DNA from 3 places in the Thalassotalea atypica genome. Region 1 is predicted to be linked to each of the others. Evidence: predicted binding sites of a transcription regulator. Region 1 holds the regulator's gene; each other region holds the start of a gene.
What was found. Region 1 encodes LexA, which represses DNA repair genes until DNA is damaged. Its sites were predicted from a motif close to TACTGTATNNNNATACAGTA; they were not measured.

Region 1 (3,218 bases):
TTGACCTGAAGGCTGGTGGCACGCAGCACAATAAGCGGTGTAAGTGGTTTCACCCAATTGCATCAACTCGTCTTTTGACATAGATGCATTAAGTGATTGTGCTTCAGCTTCTTTTGCCTTAGCAATTAATTGCTCTTGTTCAACTAGCCATGCAGCGTAGCCAGCTTCAGATTTAACTTCAACCACTACTGGCATATAGCCGTGATCTTTACCACAAAGCTCTGCACACTGACCACGATAGACACCTGGCTGATCAACAATGGTCCATGCTTCATTGATAAAGCCAGGGTTTGCATCTTGCTTCACCGCAAAAGCAGGTACCCACCAAGAGTGAATAACATCATCTGAAGTGATTAAGAATCTCACTTTTTTATTGACTGGAATAACGAGATGCTTATCAACTTCAAGCAGGTAATTTTCCCCTTTTTCAGTTGATTGACCATCGAGGTTGTCGTATTGGTCGCGAGGGGTAGAGAGAACAGAATAGAATTCAATGTCTTGATCGAAATACTTATAGTGCCATTTCCATTGAGAGCCGGTGACTTGTATGGTGATATCTGAATTGTCATTATTCTCCATCTCAATCAATGTGCTTGTGGCAGGAACCGCCATCGCAATGAGAATAACAATTGGTATTGCCGTCCAAAGTATTTCAACTTTCGTACTTTCATGAAAATCAGCAGGCTTTACCCCTTTCGATTTACGATGAAATGCCATCGACCAAAACATAGCACCAAAGACTATGACACCTATAGCTGTACAAATGTACAATGCCAGCATATGAAGATCATATACTTCCTTACTTACCGCAGTTACGCCTTCAGTAAGGTTTAACTCCATCTCGGCCCAAGCTGAACTGGAAAGCAAACTCCCCAACAACAGCCAACCTAGGTTACGTCTTTTCACTCGACATCTCCTCTACCCTTTTTAACACAGAAACAGAAAAACAGAGCGAAAGATACAGCTTTCCGCAGGGCGTAATTTCTGTTTAATTTTGGTTGAAATTGTGATGTAAGATGAGATTAGCGCACTCACATCTATTCTTATTATTTATGTTTATTTTCCACTCTAGAATTACTTAATTTTTATACAAGGTCTAGTGTTTTGTTGATTCAAGTCAAAGTTTTTCCTTATAAAACATATGAGTAAAAACTCTAACGAAGATAGAGTTAAAGCTCAAAAAACAGACGCAGCCTGTATCTTTATTGACCAGGAAGATTCTAAGAGGAAGAGATAGTGAGGAAGAAAATAAAACTTTAGAAAAAGAAAAATAATAAAAAAGGGCTTTAAAATAAGCCCTTTTAATGGTTAAAAAACAACCAAGCGCTGTGATTAATACATTACATCCAATCGGCTGCTCTGATCACCCCAACAGCAATACCTTCAACATTGAAGTGCTGGTTAGCTAAATCCACTTTAATCGGTGAAAAATCTTCATTTTCAGCATGCAAATATACGATATTTCCATCGCGTTTAAATCGTTTGACAGTGACATCCTCTTCAACTCGCGCGACGATCACTTGACCATTTTTAACATCAGTTGTTTGGTGAACCGCAAGGAGATCACCATCTAGAATGCCTATATCCTTCATGCTTTCGCCATTTACCCGCAGTAAATAATCTGCTGCTGGATGGAACATATTGCCATCAATTTTATAATGTTCTTCTACATGTTCTTGAGCAAGAATAGGCTCACCGGCTGCAACGCGGCCAATAAGTGGAATACCTTCAGCCTCTATAAATTCTTCTGCTAAACGAATACCTCTAGAGGTGCCGGGCAGCATTTCAATATACCCTTTTTTAGCCAGCGCTTTTAAGTGTTCTTCCGCTGCATTAGCGGATTTAAAACCAAAAAAATCAGCTATTTCAGCACGCGTTGGCGGCATACCTGTTTCGGAAATTTTATCTTTAATCAGATCAAATATTTGTGACTGACGCGTGGTAAGTGCTTTCATCCTGAGCCTGTTATTTTATACAGCATTACTGTCAGTATATACAGGCCCATGATAAGTGCAAGCACTTCGTTAGAGTTTAATTGTCGTTATCGTTTCAAAGTAGGTCATTAATGGCCCACTTCTGTATTCAACTTACTATTTTCATCGATATGAGTATTGATAAATTTTAGCGATTCAAATAAGAATTTATTTCGTGATTGCCCCTTTGATAACCAGTGGTCTTCACCTTCTAGTTCAATAAACTTGCTATCTTTGTCCCCTAGTGAGACCAATTTCTTGTAAAACTTCTTAGATTGAAATAGTGGAACAACAGTATCTTCAGTCCCATGCATAAGCAGTACCGGTAACGTCTTTTTTGAAACGAGATGAAATGGAGATATTTTGTGTAGATCTTCAAACGCCGTTTTACCTATGTTTTTGCGCCAGTAGCTAAAACCTGATTTTTGTTCCTTAGCATGCAAATACATATCACCTAAATTACTAACGCCAGCAAATGAGACGGCGCACTGATAAAGCTTGTATTTTACGGTTGCGCTGAAAAGTGCAACATATCCTCCGTAACTGCTACCCACCACACATATTCTTTTGGGATCGACAAGCCCTGCTTCAATTAATGAATGAACACCTTCGTCAATATCATCCTGCATCCGTTTGCCCCATTCACCATGACCGCTTCTCTTAAATTTTTTGCCGTAGCCAGCAGAGCCGCGATAATTGGGCTGAAACACGGCAAACCCCTCTGAAGCATAAAATTGTCTGATCCAATCAAAGCTCATCACGTCCCGCATTTCTGGTCCTCCATGTGGAAGAACGATTAATGGTGGCTTTTGTGCGTCACCTGCAGGCATTGTCAAAAAACTATGGATCTCGACATCATCAGATGTTTTATATCGATAACTTTTAACATGGCCTAATGCGGATTTGTCCTTTATGGGGAAGCCTTCCGCAAGGGGCTGTATGCTGCCGGCTTTTCTATCATATAAGGTAAAGCGTTCTGGGTATTTTTCACCTGACAGGTAGATAATAAATCGCTCTTTATTTCGGTCATAAGAGGTAATATCAATCTGTGCATGCTGATAAGTTGCCTTTAAATCTGCCTGCACTTGCGCTAGTTGCTGGTCAAAGTAGTAGTATTCTGGATAGTCTTCAAATGACACAACCCCCACAACTTGCTGGTTATGATAATCCCAAATAGTATCTTCGATATCATAGGGTGCATTTTCTATCACAACTTCCGACTGGCCTACCACACCCTGTTCTACC
Region 2 (3,218 bases), 380 kb from region 1:
TGTCATCGCGCCAAGTAGCGTAGCATCGGTAAAGGCTTTAGGAGGCTGGGTTTCTTTTTCTAACAAATGCCCTTTAACGCATTGCACTACTTCGCCTTTGTTAATTTGTGGCAATGACTGATTTACTTCATCGTCGGCTTTTTTATTCGTTGTGTTAAACAAAGATTTCCAGCCAAGTTGCTCTGGGACATTTGCCGATGCGCAGAATCGACCGCCGGCGATATCAAGCGAAATTCTTGTATGGTTGTACAAGTAGGCGGGATAAAACTGTGCGATGTACTGTCTGGCGATTAACCCATAGATGTTCTTTTCAAAATTATTGAGGTTAGTGTTACTTGGTGATTTCTCAGTGGGTACGATAGCGTGATGCGCGCTGACTTTTCCATTATTAAATGTTTTTGATTTGATCGACGGATCCGCATGCTTAGCGCCCTCAGCATACGCTATCCCCGATTGAGCAATGATTGATAAAATACTTTTTGCCTGTTGGTGATGCTCTAAGGGTAAGTAGCGACAATCTGAGCGGGGGTAGGTGATCAATTTGTGTTTTTCATAGAGTGACTGACAAACATCTAACACTAGCTTAGCATTCATTGAAAAAATCTTAGCAGCATCAATTTGTAATGAGGAAAGATTGTAAGTTAGGGGGGCATTTTGTTTTTTTTGCTCTTTTTTGACCTCAATTACTGTTGCTGTTTGGTGTTCAATACGTTGAATGACATTTAATGCCAGCGATCGCACCAGCACTCGACCCTCTTCGTCCATGTATGGTTGACACGCCTCACTCGGCTGCCATTTCGCCATAAAGGTTTCATTGTTAACAGTTGATACTTCTGCATTGACCTCATAGAAAGGCTTTGACGTGAATGCGGAAATTTCTTTGCCTCGATTAACCACCAAACCTAGAACGGGAGTTTGTACTCGGCCAACTGACAGCACACCCTGATAACCGACTTTACCGCCTTGAATGGTGTATGCGCGAGTCAAATTAATACCATATAGCCAATCGGCGCGGCTTCTTGCTAAAGCAGAAACAGATAGCGGCATAAAATCACTATTGGGTTTTAATTGTGTAAGTGAGCGCTTTACCGCCGCTAAATTTAAGTCGCTGATCAGCAGCCGTTGCATGCTTTGGCGTTTTTGCTGACTGACATTTAAGTAATCAATCACTTCATCGACCAGTAGCTGCCCCTCTCTGTCAGGATCACCAGCGTGAATAATGTGGTGACATTGTTTTACCAGTTTTCTGACCACGGTTAACTGACTTTTTGTTTTGAATTTCGGTTTTAATTGCCATTGTTCAGGAATGATAGGCAGGTGCTCTAGCTGCCATTTTTTATATTTTTCATCATAATGATCAGGTTCAACTTGTTCTAAAATATGGCCAATACACCACGTCACAACATCTCCGTTACCTGTCTGTATAAACCCTTGCTGTTTCTTATGGGGTTTAGGTAAGGCATCAGCAATGGCGCGTCCCAGGCTTGGTTTTTCGGCAATATACAAATTCATGTTCTTAGGTCATTTAAAAAGATTATCTCTACTATAAATTGATACTGTTTATTTATCCAGTTAAAGTGAGAGGGTTAATGCTATGAGTAAATAAATTTTTTGAAAAGTGTAATAAAAAGGTAAACGCTGCGACTGTTGTTATGACGCAAATAAAACAATAAAGATTAAGGATGATGACATGCGCAGACCCGTCAAAAAACGAATTCACTTTTTTGTCGTTGCTATAGCTATTTTTGTCAGTGGCTTTCAGTTCTTACCTGAGACAATAAACCTACAGGGTAATTTACTCACGTTAATGCCTTTGTTCTTAGCTGTTTTCGGATATTTTATCGTTGTGCCACTGTTGTATTGGTTTTGGGTAATTAAGGCGGGTCAACAAAAGCCTTGGAAAATGATATTGGCACTGTCGCTAAGTTGTGCATGTGCCCGATACAGCTTTCCAACCGACATTGCTCATCACTTTGAGTTTGTTGTTTACATCAAGTACCCAATCATTGCGGTAGTGCTTATTTTTGAGTTTTATTTGATGTGGACTATCGCAAAAGGACTTTGGAACGCGAGAAAGCTGTCGGGAGACCCCCGAGTTCATACCCTAGAAAAATATAAAGACAATGAAAAAAAATTAGCAGTAGCGCTTCCAATGGCGTGGGAGCCTGCGAGTTGGTATTACATGATCCCAAGGTTTTCTAAAAATCATATCAAAGCCATATGCCAACTAAACGTTAACGCTTGTTCATCTATGCATTGGGGTTTGTCGATATTCGCCTGCTTAGTTCTGGGCGTACTGAGTTATTATTTATTGATGGGTTGGAGTGAAATTGCAGCAGTGATTGTGGCAACCTTGATTTGCTATGGTGTGATTTTTCTCACCGCCAATCATCGAGTGGCTAAGTATTACTCTATTTATTTAAATCATGATAATAAACTCGTTATTAACAAAGCATTTTGGAGCATGATTGTTATTAATCTTGATGATATTGAAAAAGCATCCGCAGGCGAATTTAATAGAGATGAACAGTCAGAACAGCTAATCCTTGGCCGTGGTCAATGCGCAAATATTAGCCTGACCTTTAAAACACCTCAAACTTACTTAGCCATGTTAGGGCAGTTCCCGGAACAGGTGGAAAGACTTTGGCTTGATGTAGACGCACCTGAAACGTTAATAAAAGAGATTAACAAAGCTAGAACGAGTTACTCAAATCTGTCTGTACGGGAAAACACAATGATCGACAACAATACTGTTGTTGCAGGAACCCCATGTCCTGAATAAAATTCAAAAAACAATCGATAAAATACGTGTTATTAGCTGACGTAGTAAGCACTTTATTGTTTATTGTAAAGCTTTAGAAATGCATTCTGACTGTACTTTACTTTATTATGTAATCGGTGTTTTTCAAGAACGTGATAAAACTTTCTAGTTCGAGTGGTTTTGAGATGTGATAACCTTGAGCATATTCACAATGTAATGCTTGCATATGCTCTAAATGGGCTTGTGTTTCGACACCTTCTGCAACAAGCCTAAGGTCCAAACTGCGTCCAATCATTACTATAGCTTCAACTAGACTGGCGTCTGCATCATCTTCTAGCATTTTCCAGATAAAACTACGGTCAATTTTTAGGACATCAATAGGAAATTGTTTTAAATAACTCAGTGAAGAGTAGCCTGTGCCAAAGTCGTCCATGTAAATATCAACATTAAGATCTCT
Region 3 (3,218 bases), 1.9 Mb from region 1:
ACAAAAACTGCTCTAATTGCTTTAACAATATACTCAAAGGGCGCTCTAGCCATAAAAGGTTTTCAATATCGTACAGGCATTCAATATGGCGCTTAAATGATTCCGGTGGTTGATAAAACACCACAGGGTGTTTAAATTGTCCGGATAATTGACCAACGTAATTCACTAAATCACCATCAAAGCGTTTTGCTAATTCAACTAATGGTGTATCAAGTAAAGCTTTGAGCTGCTTAATGCCTACTCGGGTCAACTGCTTAATTGTTTTACTTGGTAACTCTGTCATTACCAATGGCTGTAATGCGATGCGCTCAAGGACAAGGGTTTGGTTGTGAGTGATCAAATTGGTTCCTGCTTTGGCCAGCAATTGAGCTGCATAAGGAGTAAACCCTGTCGCATAGTGAAAATGAATCCCCAAGTGAACAATATGCTCTTTTAACGCCCGCCAGTAGTTCTCTAACCCATCATATAATGCCAACATATTGTTAGTTCGAAGCAATAGCCCTTTGGGTTCTACCAAGCTAATGTCAGACGTATGCATATAAAGCCAATCAGCAATTTCACTCAATTTTTCTTGCTCAAGCTGTTCGTTGTACGGGTGTATTTGCAGTTGCTGACAAAGCGCTGTTGCGGTGCCTATCCCCATGCCGAGTGTTATGCCAGAGTGCAAAGCAACATGATTGAGCTGTACAATGGTATTGTTACGACCGTCAACAATTACAATCGCGGCTTGATTGTCTACATGATAAAGCGTATCTAGCTGTAATATTGGAAAATCTAAGTAAAGCCATACCGTCATCTCTATAACACATGTGCTTTTGGAAACGGGACAACATTCTCCGCAGAAGATGGTACGATAAGCTCAGACCAATGCTTAGACATATCTACTGAAAACTTCGGGATAGGCCAGCCACCTTTGCGTTTAGGAATAGAAACATTTACCCCTTTGCTATGTGTCGTTAACTTCATACTCAAAGTGACAGGTAAAGACAGAGCATATTGCTGCTGTTTTTTAAACAATACATGAAGGCTTTCACCGACATTGGTGGCATTTTTCAGCCGTTTAACTTGATGTATCGCTAAATTTTGATACCACTGTATAACTGCACAACAAGCACCACTTTTTAGACATTGTTCAGCAGCCCATAATGCGTCTTTCTCTAGTTCTACCTGAATGATGATGACTTGAGCTAAGGCGATTCCTTCGCGATATAAGTACTCCGCACTGATGTAAGCAGGAGGATTAATAAAAACGACAAGCCGTTGTTGAGCCAGCTGTGCGACATATGGCATCATTAATCTCAATTCACCAATTCCCATGTCAGTATCAATATCTATAATGCCTGTTTTTGGTAGGCCTCCTTGAAGCTTTTCATCAATTTCTCGGTAGCCTGAAGGAACTTGCTCTGGCTGAATGTTTTTTCGGGAGCCTTGCCAAACAAGCTGTTTTTTCTTTAGTTCTTGAATTAGTTTATTCATAAGTTCACCTGTATATATTTACAGTATATTTTTAAATGGAAGATCCTGCAAGCTGACTGAAGCGTGAAAATTAAAATTATGGCTAGATTCAGTGCAACATTTAATACAAGGTGATGAAACTGTTTACTTTTCAATATGGTTAAATACAGTTTAATAAACCATTATGTAACGGATTATTAATAGTAGAGTGCAGGGCAAGCCTTTTTGATGATTTTGTCATATGCTTAATATATGAGCAATTTGTAACAGAGGGGCAGTATGCTTAAATTTCCAGTATTGGGATGGGTTTTCTTTTGTCTCTTTGTTAGTGGCTGTCAAACGACCAAGATTTATAAAACTGAATTAAACCAAACCCCTGAATCATTGCTCAAAGATGAATTGTTTATTGGCCAAGAGGCCGTATATATAGAACCTCCCCAGGAAATTTTTGCACTTACCGATGACATTAAGAAAACTGTCAGGGGTAAAGTACTTATAGAAAAAGACTTTCATGCCCGTTCAGTAAAGCTGATTAAATTTATTTTTGGCACTGACAGTAATAATTTAGCATATCGCAGTAATGCCACCATGATTGCACAAGATGCTTACAATCAAAAAACCGCAAATTGTATTTCTTTAACCATATTAGCCTATTCGTTAGCAGAACTTGCAGGCTTAGATGCTGAATTTCAAGACGTTCGTGTGCCAGAATACTGGGTACGCAATGGTGATTACAACATGTTGTCAGGGCATGTTAATTTACAAATTAAAAGACCGAAACAAGTATCAAGCCTCTTATTGTTTGATAGCAAAGGCATAGAAGTCGACTTTGATCCTTTTATTCAAAAGCAAAACTTCCCTAAAACACCCGTCAGCAAAAACACCGTAACGGCTATGTTTTACAATAATAAAGGGGCAATGGCATTAGTTGATAAAAATTACATTGAAGCGTACCGCTATTTTAAAGCAGCTATCGAGGTTGAACCCAAATACCATGCGTCATGGGCTAATTTAGGTATTTTATATCGCTTCAATGATCACGTTAATTTAGCCGAACAAAGCTATCGTCATGCCATAGCTATCGATCCTAACAGCTTAAACACCTTAACGAACTTGTCGATATTGTTAGAAATGCGTGGTGATTTTGACGAATCAAGAAAAATTGACAGCGCCATTATTAAACATCGCATTAATAATCCCTATTACCATGCACTTTTAGCTGATGAAGCCATGTATGACGGTTTGCCATATCAAGCCATTAAACACTTTAAACGGGCCATCAACTTAGACTCTCGCTTACATGAACTCTATTTTGGTCTAGCCAAAGCTTATACTGCTACAGGAAACAACGAAAAAGCTCAAAGTGCCATGAGAAAAGCAATTAAAACCAACAGAATTCAAAGTATTGATGACAAATATATCGCAAAATTAGACTTACTAAGACGACGTGATTAAAGACCTTTATTCATTATTATTGTTCTTATTACTTATGGGCTGTGCAGGCTCTCCACCTGACGCCGCCCACACATTACACATAGCTAACTATCAAATAGACAAAACAGTATTACAAAAACATTTGGCTTATTTGTCTTCTGATCAATTAGCTGGACGAAAAGTGGGGACTACTGGTAGTCAATCAGCACAGCGCTATTTAATCGCTCAATTAACTAAGTTCAATATAAAACCTTTTCTCTCGAACGAATACCTTCACCCATTTAGTTTTGAATATGGATTAACGAATTATCATGCGAATAATATTGTTG

Region 2: QUE03_RS02930 (DNA topoisomerase III) is a predicted target of LexA. The motif match lies at 1,555-1,574, and genes of this name have one in related genera.
Region 3: imuA (translesion DNA synthesis-associated protein ImuA) is a predicted target of LexA. The motif match lies at 1,483-1,502, and genes of this name have one in related genera.

The regions. Positions count from the first base shown of each region.
Region 1 is NZ_AP027364.1:254,503-257,720, reverse strand. Features, by position in the region: gene coxB (cytochrome c oxidase subunit II) at 1-906, opposite strand, end outside; gene lexA (transcriptional repressor LexA) at 1,341-1,955, opposite strand; gene QUE03_RS01115 (alpha/beta hydrolase family protein) at 2,063-3,218, opposite strand, start outside.
Region 2 is NZ_AP027364.1:629,885-633,102, forward strand. Features, by position in the region: gene QUE03_RS02930 (DNA topoisomerase III) at 1-1,512, opposite strand, end outside; gene QUE03_RS02935 (hypothetical protein) at 1,691-2,782, shown strand; gene QUE03_RS02940 (EAL domain-containing protein) at 2,880-3,218, opposite strand, start outside.
Region 3 is NZ_AP027364.1:2,142,181-2,145,398, reverse strand. Features, by position in the region: gene QUE03_RS09995 (Y-family DNA polymerase) at 1-796, opposite strand, end outside; gene imuA (translesion DNA synthesis-associated protein ImuA) at 799-1,476, opposite strand; gene QUE03_RS09985 (tetratricopeptide repeat protein) at 1,735-2,910, shown strand; gene QUE03_RS09980 (M28 family peptidase) at 2,903-3,218, shown strand, end outside.